4 regions of the Streptomyces sp. NPDC045678 genome follow, and region 4 is predicted to be linked to each of the others. Evidence: riboswitches for the same ligand, from Rfam matches in the RefSeq annotation. Region 4 holds a riboswitch; each other region holds the start of a gene.
The links. A riboswitch is a leader RNA that binds a small molecule or an ion and turns the genes downstream of it on or off. The one in region 4 is predicted to bind cobalamin.
Positions count from the first base shown of each region.

Region 1 (7,648 bases), on a different contig from region 4:
AGCGGGGAAGCCGACCTACCCGGTGATCGTCCTGGTCGCCCTCGCGACGGGCCCGCGCAACGGCACCGTCGGCCGACTCGCCGTGGCCGCGGTGATCACGGCCGCGGTCCTCGGCGCGCGGCCGGTCCTTTGCCACGGGATCGGGTGGCCGCTCCCGCTGAGCACGCCGGTGGTCGCCGCGACGGCACTCGCGTACCGCGAACGCGCCTGAGACACGCGGCAGACATCGCAGGCCCCGCCGCGACGGGGGAGACACGGCGGGGCCCACACATCGATTGCCCGCTGACGGGACCCTCACACCCACGCGTCAAAATCTCTTTCCGCGGCCGTGGCCGACGGCCCCGCGGCGAGTCGTGAGCGTCGTCGCCGGTCCATGACGAACCGCTCCCCCCGCTCGCAAGGCCCGCCGAGGCCTTGCGGGCGGGGTTCCGCGGTCGGGGCCAGTCGTGTGTCCGCTCACGTCACGTGCTCGCCCGACCGGTTCCTGATCGCCCTCACGATCGCCGAGAAGTCGCGGTCCGCCCCGCCCTGCGCGGTGAACTCCGCGTACAGTTCGGCCGCGCGTCGGCCGAGCGTGGCGTCCACGCCCGTCGCGCGGGCCGCCTCCGCCGCCAGGCCCAGGTCCTTCGCCATGAGGGCGGAGGTGAAACCGGGGCGGTAGTCGCGGTTGGCGGGACTGGCGGGGACCGGGCCCGGTACGGGGCAGTTGGAGGTGAGCGCCCAGCACTGGCCGGATGCGGTGGAGGCGACGTCGAAGAGTGCCTGCGCGGTCAGGCCCAGGCTCTCGCCGAGTACGAAGGCCTCGCTGACGGCGACCATCGAGACACCGAGGATCATGTTGTTGCAGATCTTCGCCGCCTGCCCGGCGCCGGCGTCCCCGCAGTGCACGGCACGCTTGCCCATCGCGGCGAGCAGAGGTTCCGCCTCGGCGAACTCCTCCGCACCGCCGCCCGCCATGAACGTCAGCGTGCCGGCCTCGGCCCCCACGACTCCGCCGGAGACCGGTGCGTCCAGGCCGCGGTGGCCCGCGGCGGCCGCGGCCTCGTGCGCGGTGCGGGCGTCCGCGACGTCGATGGTGGAGCAGTCGACGAACAGCGTGCCCGGCGCGGCCGCGGCGAGCAGCCCCTCGTCGCGGTAGAGCGCTAGGACGTGACGTCCGGCCGGGAGCATCGTGATCACGACGTCGGCGCCGGGCACCGCCTCCGCGGCCGAGGCGGCGGGCGCCACTCCCCTCTCCGCGGCGGCCGCGAGCGCGTCGGCCGACAGATCGTGCCCGACCACGCGGTGACCCGCCGCCACCAGGTTCGCGGCCATCGGCCGGCCCATGTTGCCGAGCCCTATGAACACGACGGTCCTCGTCGCCGGTGACTCCGTTCCCTCGGTTCCGTTCACCACGCCACCTCCTGCGTCACGGCGCCGGCGTCCAGGGCGAGTTCCCGGTCTCCGAGCGGCGCGAAGAAACGTGCGACGTCGCCCGCGGTCACCTCGGCGAGCGTGCCGGGGTTCCAGCGCGGTGCGCGGTCCTTGTCGATGACCTGGGCGCGGATGCCCTCCGCCAGGTCGGGCGAGGCGAGGGCCGCGCAGGAGACGCGGTACTCCTGGTTCAACACTGCTTCGAGCGAGCCGAGTTCACGCGCGCGACGCAGCGCTTCCAGGGTCACTTTCAGCGCCGCGGGCGACCGGCCGAGCAGCGTTTCGGCGGTCTCCTTCGCGGCACGTGAGCCGTCCGCGTGGAGGCGGTCCACGATCTCCTCGACGGTCTCGGCGGCATAGCAGTGGTCGATCCACTGCCGCTCGTCCGCGAGTTGGCCGGGCGGCGCGTCCTGGACGTACCGCGGCAGGACCTCCCGTACGGGCGACTCGGCGAGGTCGGCGATCAGGCGGGGCAGCGAGGACGACGGTACGAAGTGGTCGGCGAGTCCGCACCTGAGCGCGTCGCCAGCCGCCAGCTCGGTGCCGGTCAGGGCGATGTGGGCGCCGAGGTTGCCGGGCGCGAGGCTCAGCAGGTAGGTGCCGCCGACGTCCGGCACGAAGCCGATGCCCGTCTCGGGCATGGCCACCCGGGTCCGTTCAGTGACCACACGCACGGCGGCGTGCGCCGAGACGCCGACTCCGCCGCCCATCACGATGCCGTCCATGACGGCGACGAACGGCTTCGGGTAGCGGGCGATGCGCGCGTCGAGGTGGTACTCGTCGCGCCAGAAGGCCCGCGTCGCCTCTCCGTCGCCCGCCGTGACGTCCTCGTGGATGGACCGGATGTCGCCACCCGCGCACAACCCTCTCTCCCCCGCCCCCGCGAGGACGACGGTCTCCACGGCGGGGTCCCGCTCCCATGCGGTCAGCGCCTCGTCGATGCGGAGCACCATGGCGTGGGTGAGGGCGTTGAGGGACTTGGGGCGGTTGAGGATCAGGTGGCCCGCTCGGCCGTCGACGTACGTCTGCACAGCGTCCCCGGCCGCCGTCATCGGACGGCCTCGATCAGTCCGCGGGCCACGATCAGGCGCATGATCTCGTTGGTTCCTTCCAGGATCTGGTGGACCCGCAGGTCCCGGACGATCTTCTCGATGCCGTACTCGCTCACATAGCCGTATCCGCCGTGCAGTTGCAGGGCGCGGTCGGCCACGGAGTACCCGGTGTCGGTGGCGAAGCGTTTGGCCATGGCGCACAGCTGCGGGGCACGCGGATCGTCCCGGTCGAGCGCGTCGGCGGCCTGGCGCACCAGCGCGCGGGCGGCGGTCAGCTCGGTGGCCATGTCGGCGAGCCGGAACCGCAGCGCCTGGGCGTCCAGGAGGGACGCGCCGAACGCCTCACGGTCGGCGAGGTGGGCCAGGCTGCGGTGCAGTGCGCTCTGGGCGCCGCCCAGGGAGCAGGCCGCGATGCCGAGCCGCCCGCCGTTGAGGCCGCTCATGGCGATGCGGAAGCCCTCGCCCTCGTCACCGAGGCGCCGGTCGGCCGGCACGCGCACGCCGTCGAGGATCACTTGGCGGGTGGGCTGGGCGTTCCAGCCCATTTTCCGTTCGTCGGCGCCGAAGGCGAGGCCGGGGTCGTCCCGTTCGACGACGAACGCGGAGATGCCGCCGGGGCCCTGCTCGCCGGTGCGGGCCATGACGACGTACACGTGCGAGGCGCCAGCTCCGGAGATGAACTGCTTGACGCCGGTGAGGACATACGTGTCGCCGTCGCGTTCGGCGCGGGTCCGCAGGGCCGCGGCGTCCGAACCGGCACCCGGCTCGGTGAGGCAGTAGCTGCCCAGCGACGCGGCGGTGCACAGGTCCGGCAGCCAGCGGGCGCGCTGCTTCTCGTCGCCGTACCGGTCGATCATCCAGGCCACCATGTTGTGGATGGAGAGGTAACCGGCGATGGAGGGACAGCCGGTGGCGAGGGCCTCGAAGACGAGGGTGCCGTCGGTGCGGCCGAGGCCCGAACCGCCGTGCTGCTCGCGTACGTAGACGCCACCGAGGCCGAGTTCGGCGGCCCTGCGCAGCACGTCCACGGGGAAGTGCTTGTCGCGGTCCCAGGCGACGGCGTGCGGTGCGAGGTGCTCGTCGGCGAAGTCGAGCGTGACCTCGGCCAGGGCGAGTTGGTCCTTGGTGAGGGCTGTTCCCGTCGGGGTCATCGGGGTCATCGGGGTCATCGGGGTCATCCCATCGTCGGGATGGTGAAGTTCGCGCCTTCCCTGAGCCCGGACGGCCAGCGCGAGGTGACGGTCTTGGTCCGGGTGTAGAAGCGGACGGCGTCGGGACCGTGCTGGTTGAGGTCGCCGAAACCGGACCGCTTCCACCCGCCGAAGGTGTGGTACGCCACCGGGACGGGGATCGGCACGTTGACGCCGACCATGCCGGCGCCGACGCGGCGCGTGAAGTCGCGGGCGGTGTCGCCGTCCCTGGTGAAGATGGCGACGCCGTTGCCGTAGGGGTGTTCGCTGGGCAGGCGCAGGGCCGCTTCGTAGTCCGCGGCGCGGGCCACGCAGAGCACCGGGCCGAAGATCTCCTCGCGGTAGATCCGCATGCGCGGTGAGACGCGGTCGAAGAGGGTGGCTCCGGCGAAGAAGCCGTTCTCGTGCCCGGGCAGGGTGAAGTCGCGTCCGTCGACGACGAGTTCGGCGCCTTCGTTGACGCCGATGTCCACGTAGCGGCGGACCCGGTCGAGCGCGTCGCGGCTGACCAGCGGGCCGAAGTCGGCCTCCGGGTCGTCGGAGCGGCCGATGCGGAGCGCGGCGACGCGTTCCTTGAGCCGGGTGACGAGCGCGTCGGCGGTCTCCTCGCCGACGGGGACGGCGACCGAGATGGCCATGCACCGCTCCCCCGCCGAGCCGTACCCGGCTCCGACGAGGGCGTCCACGGCCTGGTCGAGGTCGGCGTCCGGCATCACGATCATGTGGTTCTTGGCGCCGCCGAAGCACTGGGCGCGTTTGCCGTGCGCCGCGGCGGTGGCGTAGATGTGCGCGGCGATCGGGGTGGAGCCGACGAAGCCGAGCGCCTGCACCCGCGCGTCTTGCAGGAGGGCGTCCACCGCGTCCTTGCCGCCGTTGACGACGTTCAGGACGCCGGGCGGCAGGCCCGCATCGAGGAACAGCTCGGCGAGCCGGAGCGGCACGGAGGGCGCACGCTCCGACGGCTTGAGGATGAAGGAGTTGCCGCAGGCCAGCGCGGGGGCCGCCTTCCACAGCGGGATCATCGCGGGGAAGTTGAACGGGGTGATGCCGGCGGTGACGCCGAGCGGTACGCGCAGGGAGTGCACGTCGATGCCGGTGCCGGCGTTGTCGGTGAACTCCCCCTTCTGGAGGTGCGGGATCCCCGCGGCGAACTCGACGACTTCGAGGCCGCGTTGCAGGTCGCCGTGGGCGTCGGCGACGGTCTTGCCGTGCTCGCTCGAGAGCAGCCGTGCGAGTGACTCCCGCTCTCCTTCGACGAGTTGCAGGAACCGCAGCATCACGCGGGCGCGCCGCTGCGGGTTCCACTCGCCCCATTCGCGCTGGGCGGACTCGGCGTCGGCGATCGCCGCGGTGGTCTCCGCCCGCCCGGCCAGCGGCACATGTGCTTGTACGGTGCCGGAGTTGGGGTCGTACACGTCGGCGAAGAGCCCGGACGTGCCGGGCACGTGCTTGCCGCCGATGAAATGTGTCAGTTCACGGACCATGAGAGCCTGCTCTCGTCAGGTGAGTCCGGGGATGGCACGGCAGTCCGACGGCGCCACCGGATGAGGTGGGCGGGCGGTTCTGTCGTGGGACGCGAAGGCCTAGAAGCCGTCGTGGAGTCGGGCGCGGGCCGCGGCCTTCGCTCGCTTCGCCGGTTCACCTGGGTCGTGGGTACGGACCGGTGCCATGCGTGTCTGCTCCATCCTCGTGGACAACACGGAACACCCCGCGGCCGGTATCCTGACTCCCGGATCAGCGCGCGTTCTCCCGCCTTCCCGACGGGACTCGTCCGTCAGTGGCGTATCGCTCGGCGAGAACGCACTCCCCGGTCACAGTGGCGGGACCGCGCCGGATTCACACCGGCTTCCCTGCACCGCGGGCTCTGGTCACGAACATATAGTTGGACGTCCTAGTAAGTCCACCCCCACCTTTCGGCCTGGGTGGCGAGGCCGCTACTGGCCGTCCTTCAACTTGATGATCTTCCCGTTCTCGTCGAGCGTGTGATCGTTCCAGTACGTGTCCCACTTGTCCCCGACATGCTCGGGGACCTTGCCCTCCGGGTAGCGGGCGTAGCCCTTCGGCGGCTCCTCGCCGTCGGGCCGGCAGGCGGACCCGCCGCTGCCCACGTGCAGGACCGGATACTCTCCGCCGCCGCAGACCGCGTCCTCCATGGAACAGCCGGTCAGCACCGCGGCGGCCGCCGCACCCGCCAGCGCGAGCGCCGCGAAGGACCGCGCCGAGCGCCTGCCGGATGCGCGGAACGCGGGGCGAACTCGGATGCTGCTGCGCACAGTCGTCTTCCTCTCATCGGGTTACGCGTCCAGCGTGCGCGAGAGAAGGGGGATGAATCATGAGTACGCGTACTCAGACGTCGCCTCCCGACCCTGCGCCGCGCCACAGCTCCGGAGGACGACGTGGCCCTGCGGGGGGGGCGTGCACATCTACGGCGCCCACGAGCCCCCTGTCACCTGGGGCGAGGCGGGCGCTGCGTAGAGCGCGGCGATCGCGGCGGCGCGATCGCGCAGGGAGGTGCGGAGCCACTCCGGGGACAGCACTTCCGCGTGCGTGGCGAGCTGCCACAGGGCCCATTCGGCGTGCCGGGCGTCCTGGAAAATCAGGTGCAGCCGCGGTCGGCCCTCACCGAGGACGTCTTCTTCCTCGTCACGGACGGACAACGCGGTGGCCACCAGGTCCTTGCGTCGCTCCGGATCCACCCGCACCCGCACGGCGACCTGGTGGTCGCCGCCGTTCCGGAACTGCGTGTTGCGTTCCTGCCAGGCGCGGTCCAGGTCGACCGCGTCCGGTCGCTGCGCGGGTGCGTCGAGCGCCTCGGCCGCCAGCACGCGGGACAGCCGGTAGGTACGGTCGGCGCCGCCTCGCACGGCCAACAGGTAACCCTGGCCGCGTACGGTCACCAGGCCGATCGGGTCCACCGTGCGCCACTTCGCGGCCTGGCCCACCGCCGCGTAGTGGATACGCAGTTTGTGGCCCGCGAACACCGCGCGCCGGACCTCGGCGACGATCGGCTCGGGCAGTTCCTCACTGTCCGCTCGCCGTGCCAGGAGGTCCAACTCCGGGTCGATGAGCAGGCGTTGCGCCGCGCCCGCCGCAGCGCCCCGGAGGTTTTCGGGCAGTGCGTCGAACACCTTCAGCATCGCCGACGCGAGCGCCGAGTCGAGGCCGAAGAGCTGGGCGCCGCGCCGTGATCCGGCGACCAGCAGGGCGAGCGCCTCGTCGTGGTTCAGTCCGGTCAGCGCTGTCTGAAAGTCGGGCAGCAACGCGAACCCGCCGCGTCGGCCGCGTTCGGCGTAGACGGGGACACCGGCCGCGGAGAGCGCCTCCATGTCACGCAGCACCGTGCGGGTGGACACCTCAAGCTCGCGGGCGAGGGCGTCCGCCGTCATCCGGCCGCGCCGACGCAGGAGGAGCACCAAGGAAACCAACCGGTCGGCGCGCATACGAAAATCCTAGCGAAATACATGACTGGAGATGTCATGTATTGCTGGAAGGCTCCACCAGGCGAAGCGAACCGAAGTGAACCGAAGTGAACCGAAGTGAACCGAACCGAATGGAGCGAGCGGGACCATGGAACGAAACGCAGTCAACCCGGTGACCTGGTCGACGGAGATGGGCTTCAACCAGGGCGAGCTCGTCTCCGGGCACTCACGCACCCTGTACCTCTCGGGCCAGACCGCGATGAGCGGAGAAGGCAGACCCGAGCACGACGGCGACATGGCGGCGCAGCTGGCGCTGAGCGTCGACAACGTCAAGGCGGTGCTCGCCGAGGCCGGCATGTCCCTCTCGAACCTCGTCCGCCTCAACGTCTACACGACCGACGTCGACCTCCTCTTCCAGCACTACGGCGTGCTCGCCGGACAGCTCGCCGCCGCCGAAGTCGCACCGACCACCACGATGCTCGGGGTGACGCGCCTGGCGATCCCCGGCCAGCTGGTCGAGCTGGAGGGGACCGCGGTCGCCTAGGAGCGGCGGTGGGGAGGACGACGCCCGTCA
Region 1 is NZ_JBWKJS010000010.1:66,271-73,918, reverse strand. It holds gene AC07DO_RS31425 (hypothetical protein) at 1-211, shown strand, start outside; gene mmsB (3-hydroxyisobutyrate dehydrogenase) at 457-1,392, opposite strand; gene AC07DO_RS31415 (enoyl-CoA hydratase/isomerase family protein) at 1,389-2,465, opposite strand; gene AC07DO_RS31410 (acyl-CoA dehydrogenase family protein) at 2,462-3,634, opposite strand; gene AC07DO_RS31405 (CoA-acylating methylmalonate-semialdehyde dehydrogenase) at 3,640-5,139, opposite strand; cobalamin riboswitch at 5,351-5,530, opposite strand; gene AC07DO_RS31400 (SCO0607 family lipoprotein) at 5,590-5,928, opposite strand; gene AC07DO_RS31395 (helix-turn-helix transcriptional regulator) at 6,079-7,095, opposite strand; gene AC07DO_RS31390 (RidA family protein) at 7,223-7,618, shown strand.
Region 1: linked by a shared signal. The riboswitch ahead of AC07DO_RS31405 (CoA-acylating methylmalonate-semialdehyde dehydrogenase) and the one ahead of AC07DO_RS23075 (ribonucleoside-diphosphate reductase subunit alpha) in region 4 are both predicted to bind cobalamin.

Region 2 (7,648 bases), on a different contig from region 4:
CGAGCCCGATCGTCGCGTCGGCGCCGCCGATCAGCAGGGCCGAACGGCGCCGGTAGCCGACCCGTGCCGCGGCCACGGTGCCCCAGGCGAAGAGGAGCGCGGCGTTCAGGAGCAGCCCGCCGTACGTCACGCGGCTCTCGGGCCAGCCGAGGGCGCCGGCGAGGACGAGCAGCAGCACGGTCGGCCAGCAGGCGACGATCACCGGCCACTCGTCGACGAGCGCCCAGCCGAGCTGGCGCCAGCGGTGGGTGCCGCGGCCCGGCCGGTGCGTGGACATGTGGTGCGCGTAGCCGTGGGCGAGGGCGGCCGTGCCGGCGGTCACCATCACCCAGGACGCGTCGTAGTAGGGCGTGTAGGCGTCGCCCTGCGACTGGAGCGCCGCCAGCAGCGCGCTCGCCAGGACGGTTCCGTATACACCCCCGGACGTCCAGTTCCGCACGGCGCGCTCCTCTCTGTGTCTGGAGCACTCCACGCTAGGCGGGGGTATGTAACGGTTTGCCGGACTCGGGGCATCGGTCGCCGGACAACCCGGAGCCCTCAGCGGGAGAGAGCGTCCCGCACCGCTTCCTCCGTGCGGGCCACGACCGCCGTGCCGTCGTCCGCCGTGATGATCGGGCGCTGGATCAGCTTGGGGTGGTCGGCGAGGGCCTTGATCCAGCGGTCGCGGCCGGCGGCGTCGCGGGGCCAGGCCCCGGCGTCCTCCAGGTCCAGGTCCTTGGCGGCCTGTTCCCCGGTGCGTGTGATGTCCCAGGGTTCGAGGCCGAGCCGGTCGAGGACGGCGCGGATCTCGTCCTCGGTGGGTACGTCGTCGAGGTAGCGCCGCACGGTGTAGTCGGCGCCCTCCGCGTCGAGCAGCGTGAGGGCGCTGCGGCACTTCGAGCAGGCGGGGTTGATCCAGATCTCCATGCCCACACGCTACCTGCGAACCACCCGACCCAGGCCGCTCGGCAGAGTTCTGTTCGATTACCTCAAAGCCGGTCTGGCCAGCGGCGATTGTCAGTGCCGGGCAGTAGAATCACAGTAGTGTTCGAGGGCGCCCGACGGGGGGTCCTGACCGCGACAGGAGGATGCCAGTGCCCGCTGCCGCACTCATATCGAAGCGTGTGTCCAAGACCGTTCCCGAGCCCGTCCTGATCGACCTGCCGTACGCACCGCTGGAGAAGAAGGCGCTGCCCGCCGGACGCCCGCGCGAGTGGTACGTCAACCACAACCGCCGCCTGAAGGCCATGCGGCTGGCCATAGCGCTGCTCGACTCGGGCGTCTATCTGCCGAACCAGGCGAAGAACAGCACGATCCGGCGGATGGCGGAGGACGTCGGGATCCATCCGCCGTCCGACATCACCTGTCACATGGTGCGGGCGCTCATGCGGTACAGCCGCTGACACAAGTGCGGGCCACCTGGAGGGAATTGGCCTTCCAGGTGCCCCGTTCCGCGCGCGATCCCGTGCGTTCACCTGTGCGATGGGACATGCTGAACCCCATGACCCAGCAGGAACCCGCCGGCGAACTGCCGCTCCTGACGACCGCCGAACTCCCCGACGGCACGCGGCTTCCCGTGCGCGCCCTCCGCGCCCCCGAGCCGGAACGCTTCCTGCCGTCCGGCTCGGGCCCCGCGCCGGGCCCGCCCCCCGCCCCCGCGGTGCTCGTGGTCCCCGCGATGGGCGTCCCCGCCCGCTTCTACCGCCGCTTCGCGCGCCAACTCCACGACGAGGGCCTGACGGTGCTCACCGTCGACCTGCGCGGCCAGGGCGAGGCGACATCGTCCGCCGCGGGGCGGGGTGCGGCGGGGCACGGGTACCGGGCGATCGTCGAGGAGGACCTCCCGGCGGTCGTGGCCGCGATCCGCGACGAACTCGGCACGGAACCGCCCCTGTACCTGCTCGGCCACAGCCTCGGCGGCCAGCTCGGCCTGGTGTACGCGGCGTCGGCGCGACGCCCCGCCGTGGACGGGGTGGCCGTGATCGCCACGGGCTCGGTCTGGTTCCGCGCGTTCGCCCCGCTGCACGGCGCGGGCCTGCTCCTGGTGCAGCTCCTGATCGCCGGCACGGCGACCGTGCTCGGCCGCTGGCCCGGCACCCGGCTCGGGTTCGGCGGCAACCAGCCCAAGGGCGTCATGCGCGACTGGGCACGACAGGTGCGGACGGGCCGCTACAGCGCCGAGGGCTCCGCCCTCGACTACGAATCGACACTCGCCACGCTGACCCTCCCCGTCCTGGCGGTCTCGGTCGACGACGACACGTACGCCCCCGCCTCGTCCCTGGACCACCTCCTGGCCAAGGTCCCGGAGGCCCGGCTGACCCGCCGCCACTACACGACCCAGGAGGCCGGCGCCCCACTCGACCACTTCGCCTGGACCCGAGCGGGCGGCGCGCTGGCCAAGTGGGTGGCGGCATGGACGACCGAAGAGCACCCCCACCCCAGAACACTCGCCGCCCACCGCGCGTACACCGGCATCTGAGCCGCCAGGCCTGGAGCGGAACCTGCGCGACGCCGACCGCACCCAAGTGGTCGACGCCTTCCGCGCGTTGAGCGGTCAGCCGATCTGGTCCGGCGTGACGGTCAGCCACCGCTTGTCGGCGGTCACCTTCTGGCCCAGCTCGCGCTGACGCTCCGCGTTCTTCTTCTTCATTCCGTCGAGCTGCTTCATGTACGCGTCCTTGCGGTTGACCCACACCCGCACGCCGCCGTGCGCCACATCGGCGGAGTGGAACAGCATCGGCCCGTCGCTGGCCGGGGTGTCACCGGCCGCCAGGATCGGCTTCCGCCACTCGTCGATGTACGTGTTGATCGCCGCGGGCTTCCCCTCGTACCAGGTCAGCGGCGCCCACAGGTTCGGCGTCAGCTCGCGCTCGGCGAGCTTCGCGCGGTCCTTCTCGCCGAAGCGGCCCTCGGCGATCTCCTTGCGGGAACTGGTGACCTCACCGGTCTTGCGGTCCTTCAGCTGCATGGAGACACCGATGACGTTCTGCGGCTTCACGCCGTAGCCGTACTTCGGGTCCGCGAGCACCATGCGCACCAGGTCCTCACTGGCCGCGCTGACCACGTACACCTCGATGCCGTGCGCCTGCAGCGTCTTGTAGAGCTGCCGCATGCCGCGCGAGAACTCCGGCGGCTTCACCTGGGTCTTCGTGAGCTTGCCTGCCTCGTAGTACTCGGCGGGGATCGGCTTCTCGTACGCCAGGAGCTCGTCGACGTACCCCTTGAGCTCCTTCAGCGTGAAGCCGGAGAAGATCTGCGCGGCCCAGGGGTAGCAGACCTGGTCGTCCACCTCGCACAGCCGGTTGTAGTAGCTGTACAGGCTCTCCTTGTGCCCGGCCTTGTCCTTGAAGGGGATGACCTTCAAGGACCGGTCCATGGTCTTGCGGGTGAGGACGCCCTTCATCTCCAGGAAGGGCAGCAGCGACTCCTCCAGGTCATTGCGGTACGTCGTGTTGTCCGCGTCGAAGACGGCGTACGCACCCTTGTGGTCGTTCTCCGCGATGACCTTGCCGAGCTGCTTCGCGACGGGCTTCGGCCAGTGGGACAGCTCGCGGGCGGTGGCCGCCGAGGTGTCGGAGGCGCTCGCCTCGTCCGTCGGCCACAGGGCGCTGCCCGCGAGCACGGCGGCGGCCAGCGCGCCCGTGGTGCCGATGACGGCCAGCTTGCTCTTTGTCCGTACGTTCTTGGCCCGTACTGCCATGTCTCTACGTCCCTGCCGTTCCCTGCGAGCGATGTGCGCCCCGACCGGAGCGGCGCGCAATGCTAGGGGGCGGCCCCGACATTTCCCATGATCGAAGTCACCGTGGCGCGAGGGCATGAGGCAGGTGAACACGGGTAGCGGAGGGGTTCCGCGCGGGCCGGGTGGTCGCGCGTGATCCGCTACGGGGGTCGCATCCGGCGGCGCATACTGGGGCCATGGACTCCCGTGAGTTCGTCCGGGCCGCGCCCGGACCCGACGGCATGGTGGTCTCCGCGGTCGGCTACCGCACCGAGGGACAGCGGCCCGGCCTGCACCGGGGCCTCCCCTCGCCGTACCTGACGTTGATCTTCTCCCTGGACGGCGCCATCGCCACCGGCAGCACCCCGGACCGGGCGACCGGCGCGGACGCGACGCGCACCGACATCGTCGTGGGCGGCCTGCACCAGAGCCCCGCCTACGTCGTACAGCCCGAGCACGAGGCCGGCATCCAGCTCGCCGTGCACCCCCTCGCGGCCCGCGCGCTCCTCGGCCTGCCCGCGGCCGGACTCACCGGGCAGCTCGTCGTCGACGGCACGGACGTCCTCGGCGACCCGGCCGCCGCGATCCGCGAGCGGCTGTGCGAGCTGGACCGCTGGGAGGACCGCTTCGCCCTCCTCTCGGCGTACCTGCGGCGGCGCGCGGCCGCGGCGGAGGACACCGCGGGAACCGTCCGCCCGGAGGTCGCGGAGGCCTGGGCGTGGCTGGCCAGGCACCGGGGCGCGGGCACGCTCGGCGGCCTCTCCCGGCACGTCGCGCTCAGCGAGCGCAGGCTGACCGCGCTGTTCCGCGCCGAGACGGGGCTCACCCCCAAGCAGGCGGCCCGCCTGATGCGCTTCCAGCACGCCAAGGCCGCGGTGGCCCGCGCGGTCGCGGCGGGCGCGCCACCGGACCTCGCCCGGGTCGCGGCCGACACCGGGTACTACGACCACTCCCACCTCGTACGCGACTTCCAGCAGTACACAGGGATGGCGCCGACCGGCTGGTTGGCCGAGGAGTGCCGGAATATCCAAGCCGGGGCGCACGGCCGGGGCGAAGAGTAGAGCCATGGACACCAACCGGAACACCACACCAGAACAGCAGCTCAGCACGCCCGCCCCGGCCGTCTGGCCGGGCCTCCAGGCACAGGACGCGCCCGCCCTGATCGACTTCCTCGTCGGCACCGTCGGCTTCCTGCGGACCGCCGTCTACGAGGACGAGGGCCGCGTCGCCCACGCGCAGCTCGACTGGCCCGAGGGCGGCGGCGTCATGCTCGGCTCGTACGACCCGGCCAACGCGGCCACCTGCGGGCGGCCCGGCACCGCGGGCGCCTACGTCGTCACCGACCACGTGGACGACCTGTACGGCCGACTCGTCGCCGCCGGCGTGAAGGTCATCAGCGAGATCGAGGACAAGCCCTACGGAAGCCGCGAATTCGGCATCGAGGACCCGGAGGGCAACCGCTGGTCCTTCGGCACCTACCGGGGCGAGCCGAGGCCCGCACCGGGCGCGTAAAACCGCGTGATAACTTGCGCAAGCCAGTCAAACCCACACCTGGGCCAGGGAATCCGGTGCGAATCCGGAACTGACGCGCAGCGGTGAGGGGGGACGGGCGGGGCCACGGCCACTGGGTGTCGCGAGACGCCCGGGAAGGCGCCCCGCCCGGCCGATCCCCGAGTCCGAAGACCTGCTGGCGCCCTCCGGCCGCTCACCCGGCGGCGGGGGTCCGACGCAGGCCAGGCTCCGCGTATGAGCCGTGACACCCAAGGGATCACGTGTCCTCGAAAGCCCGTATACCCGCCCTCCTCTGTGCCTGCCTCCTCGCACTCACCGCATGCGGCGGCGGATCGACGGACAAGACCGCGGGGTCCGCGGACCAGGCGGACAGAAGCGCCGGCGGCTACCCGGTCACGGTCACCTCCTGCGGCAAGGAGGCGAAGGTCGCGGCGCCGCCGCAACGGGCCGTCTCCCTCGATCAGGGCTCCACGGAGATCCTCCTCTCGCTCGGCCTCGCCGACCGCATGGTGGGCACCGGCACCTGGACCGACCCGGTCCTGAAGAACCTGGAGAAGGACAACGCGAAGGTCGAGCGGCTCGCCGACCGCTACCCCTCGCTGGAGAAGGTCCTCTCCAAGGAGCCCGACTTCGTCAGCGCCTCCTTCCTCTACACGGTCGGCAAGGGCGGCGTCGCCGACCGCGCGAAGTTCGACGAGCTCAACGTGCCCGTCTACGTCTCGCCCAGCGACTGCGCGGGCAAGGACAACGACGGCGGCGGCGACGGCAAACGCGTCAAGACCCTCACCATGGACACCGTCTACGGCGAGGTGCGCGACCTGGCGAAGGTCTTCCACGTGGAGAAGCGCGGCGAGAAGCTGGTCGCGGACCTCAAGGCCAGGGTCACGAAGGCCACCGAGGACATCGACGCGTCCGCCGCCTCCGACACGAAGCTCCTGTACTGGTTCGCCAACTCCGACGCCCCCTACATGGCGGGCTGCTGCGGCGCCCCCGGCATCATCACCCGCGAACTCGGCGCGAAGAACGTCTTCGACGACACCCACGAGGAATGGCCCCAGATCAACTGGGAGACCGTCGCCGACCGCGACCCCGACGTCCTCGTCATCGGCGACCTCACCCGCAAGTCGCAGTCCGCGGAGAGCGCCGCGGCGAAGATCAAGTTCCTGGAGACCAACCCGGCGACCAAGAACCTCACCGCAGTGAAGAAGAAGCGGTACGTCCTGCTCAGCGGCCAGGCCATGAACCCCACGATCCGCACGGTCGACGGGATCGAGCAAGTGGCGGCGGGGCTGCGGAAGTTCGGGCTGGCCAAGTGAGGAAGGCGTCGTCCGGTACGAGGGGCGGGGCCGCCGCCGACACTGTTCCTGACACCCCGGCCGCCGTCTCCGCCGCACCCACCGCCGCCACCTCTGCCCGCGCCCGGCAGGCGCTGCTGTGGCTGGCCGGAGCGGCCGCGCTCGTCCTCTCCGTCTCCGTGGCCGTCACCATCGGCCCCGCGGACATCTCCGTGCCCGACGTGTGGTCCACCGTCGCCGCGCACCTCGGCTGGGGCGAGAGCCCGCTCACCCCGATCAGGGACGGCATCGTCTGGAACCTGCGGATGCCGCGCACCGTGCTCGCCGCCGTCTGTGGCGCGGGCCTCGCGGTCTGCGGGGCGGTCATACAGTCCCTGCTCCGCAACCCGCTCGCCGACCCCTTCGTGCTCGGGGTGTCGTCCGGGGCGTCCACGGGAGCGGTCGCGGTCGTCGTCCTCGGGGTCGGCGGGGGAGCGGTGTCCGTCTCCGCGGGCGCCTTCGCGGGCGCGCTCTGCTCCTTCGCACTCGTCCTGCTCCTGAGCCACACCCTCGGCGACACCACGGACCGGGTCGTGCTGTCCGGCGTCGCGGCCATGCAGCTGTTCTCCGCGCTCACGTCGTTCGTCGTCCTCACGGCGGGCGACGCGGAGACGACGCGCGGCGTGCTGTTCTGGCTCCTCGGCTCGCTCAGCGGCGTCGGCTGGACCGACGTGTGGCTGTGCGGCGCGGTGCTCGTGGCCGCGCTCGTCATCTGCCTCGGCCATGCCCGTACGCTCGACGCCTTCGCGTTCGGCCCGGAGGCCGCGGCGGCGCTGGGCGTCCGCGTGGCCCGCACCCGGCTCGTCCTGCTCTGCACGACGGCGCTGCTCACCGCGGCGCTGGTCAGCTCGGCGGGCGCCATCGGCTTCGTCGGCCTGGTCCTGCCGCACGCGGCCCGCGCGGTCGTCGGCTCCGGCCACGCCAGACTCCTCCCGGTCACGGCGCTCGCCGGAGCGGTCTTCCTGGTCTGGGTGGACACGCTGGCCCGCACGGCCCTGGACCCGCAGGAGGTCCCGGTCGGCGTGGTGACCTCACTCATCGGCGTACCGGCGTTCGTGGCGGTGCTGTACCGGACGCGGAGGGCGACGTGACCTCTCCGAGTACC
Region 2 is NZ_JBWKJS010000001.1:1,022,403-1,030,050, forward strand. It holds gene AC07DO_RS04460 (hypothetical protein) at 1-439, opposite strand, end outside; gene AC07DO_RS04465 (arsenate reductase family protein) at 538-906, opposite strand; gene AC07DO_RS04470 (hypothetical protein) at 1,074-1,382, shown strand; gene AC07DO_RS04475 (alpha/beta hydrolase family protein) at 1,481-2,458, shown strand; gene AC07DO_RS04480 (HAD family hydrolase) at 2,534-3,679, opposite strand; gene AC07DO_RS04485 (helix-turn-helix domain-containing protein) at 3,895-4,758, shown strand; gene AC07DO_RS04490 (VOC family protein) at 4,763-5,209, shown strand; cobalamin riboswitch at 5,217-5,403, shown strand; gene AC07DO_RS04495 (ABC transporter substrate-binding protein) at 5,470-6,525, shown strand; gene AC07DO_RS04500 (FecCD family ABC transporter permease) at 6,639-7,634, shown strand; gene AC07DO_RS04505 (ABC transporter ATP-binding protein) at 7,631-7,648, shown strand, end outside.
Region 2: linked by a shared signal. The riboswitch ahead of AC07DO_RS04495 (ABC transporter substrate-binding protein) and the one ahead of AC07DO_RS23075 (ribonucleoside-diphosphate reductase subunit alpha) in region 4 are both predicted to bind cobalamin.

Region 3 (7,648 bases), on a different contig from region 4:
CCTCGGCGAGCGGGTGTTCCTCACCACGGGCCGGATGGGCCTCGCCGCCTTCGCGGGCCCCGAGCTGGGCGCTCACTGGTTCCTCGTACGTTCCGTCGACGCGCCCGAGCCGCCGTTCCCGGCGCGCATGGAGGTGCTCCTCGACCGGGGCCCGTTCACGCTGGACGGGGAGCGCGAGCTGCTCCGTGCCCACCGGATCGACGTCCTGGTGACGAAGGACAGCGGGGGCGTGGCGACCGCGCCGAAACTGGCCGCCGCGCGCGAGGCGGGGGTGCCGGTGGTGGTGGTCCGGCGGCCCGCCGGTCCGGAGGGGGTCACCGGCGTCGCCACGCCGGAGGAGACGGTTGCCTGGGTGCGTGGTGAGGTGTGCCTGTAGGGGCGCGGGGAACTGCGCGCTCAGCCACCACGCACCCGCAGGCGACGCACAAGAAGGTCACCCCTCGGGGTACCTCCGCGGCGTCCAGACGATCTGCTCCTCGCCGCCGCGCCTCCGTACCCACCGGCTCTGCGAAGACCCCACGATCAACAACGTCCGCATGTCGACCTCGTCGGGGTCGAGGTCCCCGAGACGCACGATCCGGACGCTTTCCTCGGGGCCGCCGACATCACGGCCGAGCACGACCGGGGTATCGGGGGCCCGATGCTCCAGGAGCAGCTCCCTCGCCTTGCCCACCTGCCACGTGCGGCTGCGCGAGCCCGGGTTGTAGAGCGCGAGGACCAGGTCCGCCGAGGCCGCGGCGGCCAGCCGCTCCGCGATGACCTCCCACGGCTTGAGGCGGTCCGACAGGGAGATCGTGGCGTAGTCGTGGCCGAGCGGCGCGCCCGCGCGGGCGGCCGCGGCGTTGGCGGCGGTCACCCCGGGGAGCACGCGGACCGGGACGTCGGCGAAGTCGTCCTGCGAGGCGGCCTCCAGGACGGCCGTGGCCATCGCGAAGACGCCGGGGTCGCCGCCCGACACGACCGCGACGCGCCGCCCGCGCCGTGCGAGCTCGAGGGCGAACTCGGCGCGCTCGGACTCCACGCGGTTGTCGGAGCCGTGCCGCCGCTGCCCGGGGCGGTGCGGCACGCGATCGACGTACGTGGTGTAGCCGACCAGGTCGTCGGCGGCGGCGAGCGCGCCGCGCGTCTCGGGGGTCAGCCAGAGCGGGCCCGCGGGGCCCGTGCCGACCACGACGACCTCGCCGCGCTCCGGGGTCTGCTCGGCGGGCCGGGGCGCGGGACCTCCGGTCAGCGGCGCGACCCGGCTCGGCAGCACGGCCACGGAGAAGTACGGCACCGATTCCGGGTCCACCTCGGCGAGGCTGCCGGTGCGCTCGCCCTTCATGGTGGCCCGCTCGACGTACCGCGCCTCGTCGAGCCGGCCGGCGCGCTCCAGGGCGCCGCGCACCTTCCCGAACGTACGGCCGAGCTTCATGACGACCGCCGAGTCCGTCGCCGCGAGGCGCGCCGCGAGCTCCTCCTCGGGGAGCGTGCCGGGCAGGATCGTCAGTACCTCCTCGGCCTCGACGAGCGGCTCGCCGAGCCGGGCGGCGGCGGCGCTCACCGAGGTGACGCCGGGGATCACCTCGGTCGGGTAGCGGTGCGCGAGGCGCTTGTGCATGTGCTGGTAGGAGCCGTAGAAGAGCGGGTCGCCCTCGGCGAGGACGGCGACGGTGCGGCCCGCGTCGAGGTGGGCGGCGAGGCGGGCGGCGGCTTCTTCGTAGAAGTCGTCGAGGGCGCCGCGGTAGCCGCCGGGGTGATCGGTGCTCTCCGTGGTGACGGGGTAGACCAGCGCTTCCTCGATGTGGTCGGCGCGGAGGTGCGCGGCCGCGATCGAGCGGGCGATGGAGCGGCCGTGCCGTGCGGAGTGGTACGCGACCACGTCGGCGGAGGCGATCACCTCGACGGCCCGCACGGTCATCAGGGAGGGGTCGCCGGGACCCAGTCCGACGCCGTAGAGCTGCCCCTTCGGGCTCTGTTCGGTGGGCATGGGCACGCCGCTCATTCCGCTTCGCTCGCAATCGCGTTGATCGCCGCCGCGGCCATCGCGCTGCCGCCGCGACGTCCCCGTACGACCAGGTACTCCAGGCCGGAGGAGTGCTCGGCGAGCGCGTCCTTGGACTCGGCCGCGCCGACGAAGCCGACCGGGATGCCGAGGACGGCGGCCGGGCGGGGCGCGCCCTCCTCGATCATCTCCAGGAGGCGGAAGAGGGCGGTGGGCGCGTTGCCGATGGCGACGACGGAGCCTTCGAGGCGGTCGCGCCAGAGTTCGAGGGCGGCGGCGCTGCGGGTGGTGCCGAGCCGCGCGGCGAGGTCCGGGACGGACGGGTCGGCGAGGGTGCAGACCACGTCGTTGTCGGCGGGCAGCCGCTTGCGCGTGACGCCGCTCGCGACCATGTTTGCGTCGCAGAGGATCGGTGCGCCGTCGCGCAGCGCCTTGCGGGCGTCGGCGATCACGCGCGGGCTGTACGAGAGGTCGCGCACGAGGTCGACCATCCCGCAGGCGTGGATCATCCGGACCGCGACCTGGCTGACGTCGGCGGGCAGGCCTTGGAGGTCCGCCTCCGCGCGGATGGTGGCAAAGGACTCGCGGTAGATCGCCGCGCCATCCTTCTCGTAGTCGAACACTGTGCTCTCGCTCATCTCGTGGCCGTTGGTTTCGTGGTGGTACGTGCCGTGGTGACCGTCTCGGTCAGGGTGCCGCCCGTGACGGGGACGGTGGAGCCTCCGGTGTGCAGCGTCACTTCGTAGCCGCCGTCCCCGGTGGCGAGGGCGTCGACCCAGTCGCCGTGCGGGTGCCCGCACCGCCGTTCGCAGCCGGACCAGTGGACGGGCAGCGTGCCGTGGCCCGGCACCGCGTCCGCGCGGACGTCGGCGAGGGACTTGGCGCATCCGGGGCGGCCGGTACAGGCGCTGACGCCCAGCCAGGGCGAGTGGGGGTCGGTGAGGAGCCCGGCGCCGTCCAGCACGGCCAGCCGATCCCGTGCCGCCGCCTCGTCGGCGAAGCCGGGAATCACGAAGCCGCGCCACGGGGTGACCCGGAGCTCGTCCGCGGGAAGCGGCAGGAGGGCCCGCCACTGCCCGACGCTGACGCGCCCGAGCGGAGCGCGAACGCACACGGCACGACCCATGACACCAGTCACCGGCGCCCCCTCTCGCCCCACGCCCCCCGACCGAGTCCGCACACCCTCACCCCCGGGCGGCAGCAGCACACCACCCCGGCCCACGCCCTCCGACCCGCTCCACTCGCCCTCGACACCGGACGCCAGGCCACCCCGGCCCACGGCATCCGACCCGCCCCGGCCCACGGCACCCGACCCAGCCCGCTCGCCCTCGGCACCGGACCACGGCAGACCGCCCCCGGCCTCGCCCCCCGGCCAAATCCGCTCACCCTCCACGCCCGCCCGCTCCAGCGCCCCGGCCAGGTCGACAAAGTGGCCCGCGGGCAGTTCGGTCACCCGCCAGGCCCCGTTGCCCGCGGCATCCGCGGCCGCGTGGAAAGCCTCCGCGGCGGCGAGCGCGGCGCGTGGGGCGTCGGTTCCGGGGACCCGGAAGGCGAGGCCTCCCAGCGCGACCACCGCCGTCCCGCCCGATTCTGCGATCAAGGTCACATCGCCGCCGAGCCCGGCCACGTCCCCCCGCCCGTCGTCGAGGACGAAGAGGAAGCGGCCGGAAAGCTCCGTCGTCCACTCCTCGGCACAGAGGAGTCCGTCCAGCTCACGGGCCCACAACTGGACGTCGGCGTGGCCGACTCCGTCGGTTCCCGCGAGCGGGGACGCCACCACGTTCCGGACGCGTTCGTGCCGCTCCGAGGGGAGCAGACCCGCGTCCGCGAGCAGCGCGGAGAGTTCGCCGCCGCACGCCTCGCCGAGCCCGCGCAGCTCGACGTTGCCGCGCGAGGTGATGCTGAGGTTGCCGTCGGCCAGCCGCTCCGCGGCGAGGGCGAGAACCTCGGCCTGACGTCCCGTCAAAAGCCCGCCGGGCAGCCGGAGTCGGGCCAGAAGGCCGTCGTCGGCGCGGTGCAGGCGCAGGGCTCCGGGGCAGGCGTCGCCCCGGTCACGTATGGGGGATTCGCCCTGGTCTGGGGAGGATGCTGAGGTGGGCGGCATGGCGGCGAGCATACCCACGCGGATCAGGCCGGTCGCCTCCCGAGCCGGACCGCCGGGGCAGGTGGCCGCACCGCGCACCCCGGGCAGGACTTACTATGCAGGCGGCGGGCTACCAAGTCCGTCGACGCCAGCGACGGCGTGGGTCCACCAGGACCCGAAGGAGGAAGCCCGGTGCGAATCCGGCGCGGTCCCGCCACTGTGAGCCCCACCCGCGTGGGGCGAGCCAGGAACTCCTGCCGTCCATACGACCACCCGGGGCGCGGACACCCCGAGGAAGGCCTGCGCCCGCATGCTTCTGCTGTTGTCGACCTCCGACACCGACCTGCTCAGCGCCCGCGCGGCGGGAGGCCCGGTCGACTACCGGTTCGCCAACCCGTCCCGCCTCGACCTCGCGGAGCTGCCCCCGCTCCTCGACGGCGTCGACCTCGTCGTCGTACGTCTCCTCGGCGGCGTCCGCGCCTGGCAGGACGGCCTGGACCAGCTCCTCGCCACCGGCCTCCCCGTGGTCGTGCTCACCGGTGAACAGGCACCCGACGCCCAGCTCATGGCCTCCTCGACCGTGCCCGTCGGCATCGCCGCCGAGGCGCACGCCTACCTGGCGCACGGCGGCCCCGCGAACCTGGAGCAGCTGGCCCGCTTCCTCTCCGACACCGTGCTGCTCACCGGCCACGGTTTCGAGCCGCCCGCGCCCGCCCCGTCGTGGGGCCCGCTGGAGCGCACCGCCCGCGCCGGCGTCGAGGGCCCGACCGTCGCGGTGCTCTACTACCGCGCCCACCACATGAGCGGCAACACCGCGTTCGTGGACGCGCTGTGCGGCGCGATCGAGGACGCGGGCGCCCGGGCGCTGCCGCTGTACGTGGCCTCACTGCGCGCCCCCGAGCCGGAGCTGATCGACGCGCTGCGCGCCGCCGACACCATCGTGACCACCGTCCTCGCCGCCGGTGGCACCAAGCCCGCCGAGGCCTCCGCGGGCGGCGACGACGAGTCGTGGGACGCGGGCGCCCTGACCGGCCTCGACGTGCCGATCCTCCAGGCGCTCTGCCTGACCGGGTCGCGCTCGGCCTGGGAGGAGAACGACGAGGGCGTCTCTCCGCTGGACGCCGCGAGCCAGATCGCGGTGCCGGAGTTCGACGGCCGCCTCATCACCGTCCCCTTCTCCTTCAAGGAGATCGACGAGGACGGCCTTCCCGCGTACGTCGCCGACGCCGAGCGCGCGGCCCGCGTCGCCGGAATCGCCGTACGCCACGCGCGCCTCAAGCACATCCCGGCCGCCGACAAGCGCCTCGCCCTGGTGCTTTCCGCGTACCCGACGAAGCACTCCCGCATCGGCAACGCGGTCGGCCTCGACACCCCGGCGTCCGCCGTGGAGCTGCTGCGCAGGCTGCGCGCCGAGGGGTACGACTTCGGCCCCGAGGCCGACATTCCCGGCCTGGTCTCCGGTGACGGCGACGAGCTGATCCGCGCGCTCATCGACGCGGGCGGCCACGACCAGGACTGGCTCACCGAGGAGCAGCTCGCCGCCAACCCGGTGCGCATCCCGGCCGCCGACTACAAGCGGTGGTACGCGACGCTGCCGCGGGAGCTGCGCGACTCCGTCGAGGAGCACTGGGGCCCGCCGCCCGGCGAGATGTTCCTCGACCGCTCCAGGGTGGGTCAGGGCGGCGACCCGGAGGGCGACATCGTGCTCGCCGCGCTGCGCCGCGAGAACCTGCTCATCCTCATCCAGCCGCCGCGCGGCTTCGGCGAGAACCCCATCGCGATCTACCACGACCCCGATCTGCCGCCGTCCCACCACTACTTGGCGGCGTACCGGTGGATCGCGGCGCCCGCCGCCGACAACGGCTTCGGCGCGGACGCGATGATCCACCTCGGCAAGCACGGCAACCTGGAGTGGCTGCCCGGCAAGAACGCGGGCCTCTCCGCGGCCTGCGGCCCCGACGCCGCGCTCGGCGACCTGCCGCTGATCTACCCCTTCCTGGTCAACGACCCGGGCGAGGGCACGCAGGCCAAGCGCCGCGTGCACGCCACGCTCATCGACCACCTGGTGCCGCCGATGGCGCGCGCCGACTCCTACGGCGACATCGCACGCCTGGAGCAGCTCCTCGACGAGTACGCGCAGATCAGCTCCATGGACCCGGCGAAGCTTCCGGCGATCCGCGCGCAGATCTGGACCCTCATCCAGGCCGCGAAGCTCGACCACGACCTGGGCCTGGAGCAGCGCCCGGACGACGACGGCTTCGACGACTTCCTGCTCCACGTCGACGGCTGGCTCTGCGAGATCAAGGACATGCAGATCCGTGACGGTCTGCACGTCCTCGGCAATCCGCCGGCCGGCGCCGACCGCGTCAACCTCGTCCTCGCGGTGCTGCGCGCCCGCCAGATCTGGGGCGGCACGACCGCGCTGCCGGGTCTGCGCGAGGCGCTGGGCCTCGACGAGTCGGCGGCGACGCGCGTGACGGCCGACGAGGCCGAGGACAAGGCGCGCGCGCTGGTCCAGGCGATGGACGACGCGGACTGGGACCCGGCTGCCGCGGCCTCCGTGGCCGCGGACCACGGCGAACAGGTCGCCGCCATCCTGGAGTTCGCGGCCCGCGAGGTCGTACCGCGCCTCGCGGCGACCACCGCCGAGCTCGACCACGCCGTGCACGCCCTGAACGGCGGTTTCGTCCCGGCGGGCCCGTCAGGATCGCCGCTGCGCGGTCTGGTCAACGTCCTGCCGACCGGCCGCAACTTCTACTCGGTCGACCCGAAGGCCGTCCCCTCCCGCCTCGCGTGGGAGACGGGCCAGGCGCTGGGCGACTCGCTGGTGGAGCGGTACAAGCAGGACAACGACGGCGCGTACCCCACCTCCGTGGGCCTGTCCCTGTGGGGCACGAGCGCGATGCGCACCGCGGGCGACGACGTCGCCGAGGCGATGGCGCTGCTCGGCGTCCGCCCGGTCTGGGACGACGCGTCGCGCCGCGTGACGGGCCTGGAAGCCGTCCCGTACGAGGAGTTGGGCCGCCCACGCATCGACGTGACGCTGCGCATCTCGGGCTTCTTCCGCGACGCGTTCCCGCACACGATCGGTCTGCTCGACGACGCGGTGCGGCTCGCCGCCTCCCTGGACGAGCCCGCCGACCGCAACTACGTCCGCGCCCACGCCCAGGCGGACCTCGCCGAGCACGGCGACGAGCGCCGGGCGACCACCCGCATCTTCGGGTCGCGTCCGGGCACGTACGGCGCGGGTCTCCTCCAGCTCATCGACTCCCGCGACTGGCGCACCGACGCGGACCTCGCCGAGGTCTACACGGTGTGGGGCGGTTACGCCTACGGCCGCGGGCTCGAAGGACGCCCGGCCCGCGCCGAGATGGAGACCGCGTACAAGCGCATCGCGGTGGCCGCGAAGAACACGGACACCCGCGAGCACGACATCGCGGACTCGGACGACTACTTCCAGTACCACGGCGGCATGGTGGCGACCGTGCGTGCGCTGCGGGGCACCGCCCCGGAGGCGTACATCGGCGACTCGACCCGCCCGGAGACGGTCCGCACGCGCACGCTGGTCGAGGAGACAAGCC
Region 3 is NZ_JBWKJS010000004.1:231,896-239,543, reverse strand. It holds gene AC07DO_RS15755 (cobalt-precorrin-6A reductase) at 1-376, shown strand, start outside; gene AC07DO_RS15750 (precorrin-2 C(20)-methyltransferase) at 434-1,969, opposite strand; gene AC07DO_RS15745 (precorrin-8X methylmutase) at 1,981-2,622, opposite strand; gene AC07DO_RS15740 (cobalamin biosynthesis protein CobG) at 2,619-4,088, opposite strand; cobalamin riboswitch at 4,209-4,340, shown strand; gene cobN (cobaltochelatase subunit CobN) at 4,378-7,648, shown strand, end outside.
Region 3: linked by a shared signal. The riboswitch ahead of cobN (cobaltochelatase subunit CobN) and the one ahead of AC07DO_RS23075 (ribonucleoside-diphosphate reductase subunit alpha) in region 4 are both predicted to bind cobalamin.

Region 4 (7,648 bases):
CGTCTTCGGCCGTGGCCTGTGCGGGGACGGGAGTGGTGGCCGCGGCGTTAGAGCCGCCGGCGGCGCGGGCGATGCGCGTCGCGGGGCGCGAGCGCAGGTAGTACGTGGTCTTCAGGCCGCGCTGCCAGGCGTACGCGTACATCGAGGAGAGCTTGCCGATGGTCGGCGTCTCCAGGAAGAGATTGAGCGACTGTGCCTGGTCGAGGAACGGGGTGCGGTCGGCGGCCATGTCGATCAGACCGCGCTGCGGGAGCTCCCACGCCGTGCGGTACAGCGCGCGGACCTCCGCGGGGATCCAGTCGAATCCCTGCACCGAGCCGCTCGCCTCGCGCAGCGCCTCGCGGGTCTGCGCGTCCCACATCCCGAGCCGCTTCAGCTCCTCCACCAGATAGGCGTTGACCTGGAGGAACTCGCCGGACAGCGTCTCGCGCTTGAAGAGGTTGGAGACCTGCGGCTCGATGCACTCGTAGACGCCCGCGATGGACGCGATGGTGGCGGTCGGGGCGATGGCGAGCAGCAGCGAGTTGCGCATGCCGGTCGCGGCGATGCGCTCCCGCAGCGCCGCCCAGCGCTCGGGCCACGTCAGCTCGACGCCGTAGTGGTCGGGGTGCAGCACACCGCGCGCGGTGCGGGTCTTCTCCCAGGCGGGCAGCGGGCCACTGCGTTCGGCGAGGTCGGCGGAGGTCTCGTAGGCGGCGAGCATGATGCGCTCGGCGATGCGGGTGGAGAGCGCCCGCGCCTCGGGGGAGTCGAAGGGGAGCCTCAGCTGGAAGAAGACGTCCTGCAGGCCCATCGCGCCGAGGCCCACCGGGCGCCACCTGGCGTTGGAGCGGCCCGCCTGCTCGGTCGGGTAGAAGTTGATGTCGACGACGCGGTCGAGGAAGGTCACCGCGGTGCGGACGGTGGCGTCGAGGCGCTCCCAGTCGATGTCCTGCGCGGCCGGGTCGACGAACGCGCCGAGGTTGACCGAGCCGAGGTTGCAGACGGCCGTCTCCCCGTCGTCCGTCACCTCCAGGATCTCCGTGCACAGGTTGGAGGAGTGCACGGTGTGGCCGGGCTCCGCCGTCTGGTTGGCGGTGCGGTTGGCGGCGTCCTTGAAGGTCATCCAGCCGTTGCCGGTCTGCGCGAGGGTGCGCATCATGCGGCCGTACAGGTCCCGGGCCGACATCGTCTTCTTCGCGAGCCCGGCGGCCTCCGCCGTGCGGTACGCGGCGTCGAACGCGTCGCCCCACAGGTCGACGAGCTCGGGCACGTCGGAGGGCGAGAACAGCGACCACTGCTGGTCGGCGGCGACCCGGCGCATGAACTCGTCGGGGATCCAGTGCGCCAGGTTGAGGTTGTGCGTGCGGCGCGCGTCCTCACCGGTGTTGTCGCGCAGCTCCAGGAACTCCTCGATGTCGGAGTGCCAGGTCTCCAGGTAGACCGCGGCCGCGCCCTTGCGCCGCCCGCCCTGGTTCACGGCGGCGACCGAGGCATCCAGCGTCTTCAGGAACGGCACGATGCCGTTGGAGTGCCCGTTCGTGCCGCGGATCAGCGAACCGCGGGAGCGGATGCGGGAGTACGAGAGTCCGATGCCGCCGGCGTGCTTGGAGAGCCGCGCGACCTGGTGGTAGCGGTCGTAGATGGAGTCGAGCTCGTCCTGCGGGGAGTCGAGGAGGTAGCAGGACGACATCTGCGGGTGGCGGGTGCCGGAGTTGAAGAGCGTCGGCGAGGACGGCAGGTAGTCCAGGCGGCTCATCAGGCCGTACAGCGCGGCGACCTCGTCGACGGCGCGGGTGCTGCCCGTCTTCGTATCGGATGCGGTCTCCGCCAGGCCGCTCGCGACGCGCAGCATGAAGTGCTGCGGGGTCTCGATGACCTGGCGGGTGATGGGGTGGCGCAGCAGGTAGCGGCTGTGCAGGGTGCGCAGGCCGAAGTAGCCGAAGCGGAAGTCGGCGCCGTCGGCGAGCGCGGTCTCCACGAGCGCGTCGAGGCGAGCCGCGTGGGCGCCCACGAAGTCGGCGGTGCGGTCGGCGATCAGGCCCTCGCGGTGGCCGACGGCGATCGACTCGGTGAAGGAGCGCACGCCCTGGGAGGCGGCCTCGGCGGCGATGGAGAGCGTGAGCAGCCTGGCGGCGAGCTTCGAGTACGCCGGGTCCTCGGAGATGAGTCCCGCGGCCGCCTCGGTGGCGAGGGTCCGCAGCTCCGCCTCGTCGGCCCGGGCCGAACGGCCGCGCAGCGCGGCGGCGGCGACCCGGCCGGGGTCGGCGTCGGGGAGGTCGGCGGTGAGGTCGGTCAGGGTGCGCAGCAGCGCGGTCCCCGGCGCGTCGGTACCCTCGGCAGTCGGCGGTGACGGCGCTGACGCAGGTTCGGCAGGCGCGATGGTCACGTGGAGCTCTCCCTCGCTCGGCTCTGGGCCTGGGGGAGGGGATGGCACACACGGGCGCACCCGGGCAGGGCGGCGTACCGCGTCCACCGGCCCATTCCACGAGGCCCGGACGGTCGGCACCCGGGCCGGACGGCACGGGTGCACTGCCGGCAGGTCTTCGGACTCCGCGCACGTCAAATGCGTACACGTCTACCGTTGCGGGACAGTTCCGGACTTGCACCGGATTCCCCTGCGGCGACAGCGAGCACGAGCATACATCTTGTGCTGGGTCTGGGTGACAGCCCCATATCTTGTGTCGGAGTGCACGAGAACGGGCCGCCGGATTTCTCCGGCGGCCCGCATGACGTACGCAGGGAAGGGTCAGTGCCCGCCCGGTGCCCCCACCGTGGCCGGCGGCAGTTCCTCGATGACGCCGGGGTCGCCCGCGTCCGCCGTGTAGTCCTCGGGAGACGTCTCGTCGATGCCCTCGGGCGCCTTCAGCGCCTTCAGGACGAAGGTCAGGACCACGGTCACGACGACGTTCAGGACGAACGCGGTGAGGCCGATGTAACCGATCTCGCCGATGCCCGGGATCTCGTCGGACGAGCCGCCGAAGTGCTTCTGCGTCGGCGACGCGACGCCGTACGCGGCGACCGTTCCGTAGACCATGCCGACCGCCCAGCCCGCGAGAAGCGCCCAGCGGTGGAACCAGCGCGTGAACAGGCCGCCGACCAGCGCGGGCATCGTCTGCAGGATCCAGATGCCGCCGAGCAGTTGGAAGTTGATCGCGACCGTCTTGTCCATGGTGAGGACGAAGACGAGCGCGCCCACCTTCACCAGGAGCGAGACCAGCTTGGAGATCCTGGTCTCCTGCGCGGGTGTCGCCTCCGGCTTGATGAAGTCCTTGTAGATGTTCCTGGTGAAGAGGTTCGCGGCCGCGATCGACATGATCGCCGCGGGCACGAGCGCGCCGATGCCGATGGCGGCGAAGGCGACACCGGTGAACCAGTCGGGGAACATGTCCTCGAACAGCTGGGGGATGGCCAGCTGGCCGTTCTCGACCTTGACCCCGGCCGCGATCGCCATGAAGCCGAGCAGCGCGAGCAGGCCCAGCATCAGCGAGTAGAGCGGCAGGATCGTGGTGTTGCGGCGGATCACGTCGCGGCTCTTGGAGGAGAGCGTCGCCGTGATCGAGTGCGGGTACATGAACAGCGCGAGCGCGGAGCCGAGTGCGAGCGTGGCGTAGGTCCACTGCCCGGCCTCGCCCGGCGCGAGCCCCGCGACGGGCTTGCCCGCCGCGTCGTTCGCCGCCGAGAACTTCTCGTTCGCCGCCTGGAAGATCTCGTCGAAGCCACCGAGCTTGATCGGGATGTAGATGATCGCGACGGCGATGACGAGATAGATCAGACCGTCCTTCACGAACGCGATCAGCGCGGGCGCGCGCAGCCCCGACGAGTAGGTGTACGCGGCGAGCACCGCGAACGCGATCAGCAGCGGCAGGTCCTTGATGAACCAGTTGGTGTCGGGGCCGCCGCCGATCCCCATGACGTCCAGGACGGCCTGGATGCCGACCAGTTGGAGCGCGATGTACGGCATCGTGGCGAGGATGCCGGTGACGGCGACCGCCAGCGAGAGGCCCTTGGAGCCGAAGCGCCCGCGCACGAAGTCCGACGTGGTCACGTAGCCGTGTTTGTGCGAGACCGACCACAGGCGCGGCAGGAAGGTGAAGATCAGCGGGTAGACAAGGATCGTGTACGGCACGGCGAAGAAGCCGGCCGCGCCCGCCGCGTAGATCGCCGCGGGGACGGCCACGAACGTGTAGGCGGTGTACAGGTCGCCGCCGAGCAGGAACCAGGTGACCCAGGTGCCGAACGAGCGGCCGCCGAGGCCCCATTCGTCGAGGCTCTGCTCGTTCTCGGCCTTGCGCCAGCGGGCGGCCAGGAAGCCCATGACGGTGACGGCGAGGAAGAAGAAGACGAAGACGCCGAGCGCGACGCCGTTGACGCCGCCCGATGCGAGTGTGGTCACTTTCCGGCACCCCCATGAGCCTGCGCGGCCTTGCGGGCGCGCTGGTCACGCTGCCACAGCTTGTACGCGATCATCGTGAGCGCCGTGGAGACGAGCACCCAGAGCATTTGGTACCAGTAGAAGAACGGGATGCCGATGAAGGTCGGGTCGATCTTCGCGTACGACCCCACCCAGAGCATTGCCACGAAGGGCGCGACAAGGCAGGCTGCGATGACCACGCGGACCGGTGTGACCACCGGTCTGTTCACTTCAGGCGCATCTGACATATCGCGGCTCCGTTCCCTCACTTATCCCATGCTTAACGTGCGGGAAATCTAAGCCACAGTCTCGCTGTATGGAACCCCTGTCCGGATAACGGACGGGTCGCGTTGTCGTGAGTTGCCTGCTCAGTTGCCTGCTCAGTCGCCTGTTCAGCAGCAGCGGAAGCCCCGGCGCGGGTCCGACTCCTCCCGCTCCGTCCGCATGCGCTCAAATGCGCGGCGGCTGGGGACGGTTGCCGCCGGATGCTCCTTCCGTACGTGCGCCACGTACCGCTCGTACGCCGACTCGTCGGTCATTTCCCGTACGTACCAGCGCATCCAGCGCATGCCGCGCAGCAGCCACGTCACGGCGCCACCTCCCGCTTCTCCTCCCGCTTCTCCTCCCGTTTCTCCTCCTGCTTCTCCTCCCGGGTCGCGAAGAGCTCCGCCGGAGCCGTCAACTTCGACTCCACGTACGGCGCTTCGCTCAGCCGTGACGCCGCGGGGTCGCGGACGTGCTTGATGCATATCCGTGCCGCGTCCACGATGACGACGACGATGAGCAGGGCGAGCGCCGCCGAAAGAACGCCGTCCACCGTGGAGTTGGTGACGACGGTGTGCATGTCGTCCATGGTCTTGGCGGGCGGCAGGATCTTGCCGTCGTCGATGGCGTCCTGGTAGTTGGCGCGCTGCTGGAAGAAGCCGACGCGCGGGTCGCTGGAGAACACCTTCTGCCAGCTCGCGGTGAGCGTCACCGTCGCGTCCCAGACGAGTGGAATGCCGGTGATCCAGGCCCACTTGAGCCGCCCGGACTTCACGAGCAGCGTGGTGCAGACGGCGAGGGCGACGGCGGCGAGGAGCTGGTTGGCGATGCCGAAGATCGGGAAGAGCTGGTTGATCCCGCCGAGCGGCTCGTGCACGCCGACCCACAGGAAGTAACCCCAGAGGGCCGTGACGACGGCGCTGGTGAACACGAGCCCGGGCTTCCAGCTCATCCTCCGGAAGGGCTTGTAGACGTTCCCGAGCATGTCCTGCAGCATGAAGCGGCCCACGCGCGTGCCCGCGTCGAGCGCGGTCAGGATGAACAGCGCCTCGAACATGATCGCGAAGTGGTACCAGAAGGCCCGCATCGAGCCGCCGGTGACCTTCGAGAAGATCTCCGAGACGCCGACCGCGAGCGTGGGCGCGCCGCCGGTGCGCGAGAGCAGCGAGGACTCCTCGACGTTCTTCGCGGCCTGCGCCAGGTCGGCCGGCGAGATGGCGTACCCGAAGCCGGCGACGGCCTTCGACGCCTCCTGGACGGTGTCGCCGACGACTCCCGCCGGCGCGTTCATCGCGAAGTACAGGCCGGGGTCGATGATCGACGCCGCGACGAGCGCCATCACCGCGACCGACGACTCCATCAGCATGGAGCCGTAGCCGATCATGCGGACCTGCGTCTCCTTCTGGATCATCTTCGGCGTCGTGCCCGAGGAGATCAGCGCGTGGAAGCCGGACAGGGCGCCGCAGGCGATGGTGATGAAGACGAAGGGGAAGAGCGAGCCCGCGAAGACCGGCCCGTCGCCGCGCGAGGCGAAGTCGGTCACCGGGTCCATCTTCAGCGTCGGCAGGGTGACGACGACGCCGAGCGCGAGCAGCACGATCGTGCCGATCTTCATGAAGGTGGAGAGGTAGTCGCGGGGCGCGAGCAGCATCCACACCGGCAGGATCGAGGCGATGAACCCGTACGCCACCAGCCAGACGACCAGTGTCGACGGCGCCAGCGTGAAGGTGTCCGCGAGGGACGACTCGGCGACCCAGCGCCCGCCGACGAGAGCGAGCAGCAGCAGCGCGATGCCGATCAGCGAGACCTCGCTGACCCGTCCCGGCCGCAGCACCCGCAGGTAGAAGCCCATCAGCAGGGCGATCGGGACGGTCATCGCGATGGAGAAGGTGCCCCACGGAGACGCGGCGAGCGCGTTGACGACGACGAGCGCGAGCACCCCGAGCAGGATGATCATGATGGCGAAGGTGGCGAGCAGCGCGGCGGCCCCGCCGACCGGGCCGATCTCCTCGCGCGCCATCTGCCCGAGCGACTTGCCGTCGCGCCGCGTCGAGAAGAACAGCACGACCATGTCCTGCACGGCGCCCGCGAAGATCACGCCGGCGATGATCCAGATGGTGCCGGGCAGGTACCCCATCTGGGCCGCGAGCACCGGCCCCACCAGCGGTCCCGCGCCCGCGATCGCCGCGAAGTGGTGGCCGAGCAGCACCCGGCGGTCGGTCGGGTGGAAGTCGATGCCGTTGTCGAGCCGCTCGGCCGGGGTGGCCCGCTTCTTGTCGACCTTCAGGACCTTGTACGCGATGAACCTGGAGTAGAAGCGGTACGCGACGGCGTACGAGCCGAGGGCCGCCGCCACCATCCAGGCGGCCGACACCTCCTCGTCGCGCGCGAGGGCCAGGACGGTCCAGCCCGCGGCGCCGACCAGCGCGACGAGGGACCAGATGACGATGGATCGGGGTTTCGCTCTGCGCACCGGGTCGTCCTCCCGTTCATCAGGCGATGACGGGAGGACCGTAGAGCAGCACGGGGACCCGCGCCAGACCTCGGACGGGTGTCAGTCCGTGGGCCGCTTGAGGCGGGCGACGAACTTGTAGCGGTCGCCGCGGTAGACGGAGCGCACCCACTCCACCGGCTGGCCGTTGCCGTCCAGCGAGTGGCGGGACAGGAGCAGCATCGGCAGGCCCACGTCCGTGCCGAGCAGGCCGGCCTCGCGCGGGGTCGCCAGGGAGGTCTCGATGGTCTCCTCGGCCTCCGCGAGGTGCACGTCGTACACCTCGGCGAGTGCCGTGTAGAGCGAGGTGTACTTGACCAGGGAGCGGCGCAGGGCGGGGAAGCGCTTCGCCGACAGGTGCGTGGTCTCGATGGCCATCGCCTCGCCGTTGGCGAGCCGGAGCCGCTCGATGCGGAGCACCCGGCCGCCCGCGGTGATGTCGAGCAGGTCGGCGAGGCGGTCGTCGGCGGTGATGTAGCCGATGTCCAGGAGCTGCGAGG
Region 4 is NZ_JBWKJS010000006.1:444,590-452,237, forward strand. It holds gene AC07DO_RS23075 (ribonucleoside-diphosphate reductase subunit alpha) at 1-2,368, opposite strand, end outside; cobalamin riboswitch at 2,500-2,622, opposite strand; gene mctP (monocarboxylate uptake permease MctP) at 2,729-4,375, opposite strand; gene AC07DO_RS23085 (DUF3311 domain-containing protein) at 4,372-4,641, opposite strand; gene AC07DO_RS23090 (CstA-like transporter-associated (seleno)protein) at 4,786-4,962, opposite strand; gene AC07DO_RS23095 (carbon starvation CstA family protein) at 4,980-7,130, opposite strand; gene AC07DO_RS23100 (GntR family transcriptional regulator) at 7,212-7,648, opposite strand, start outside.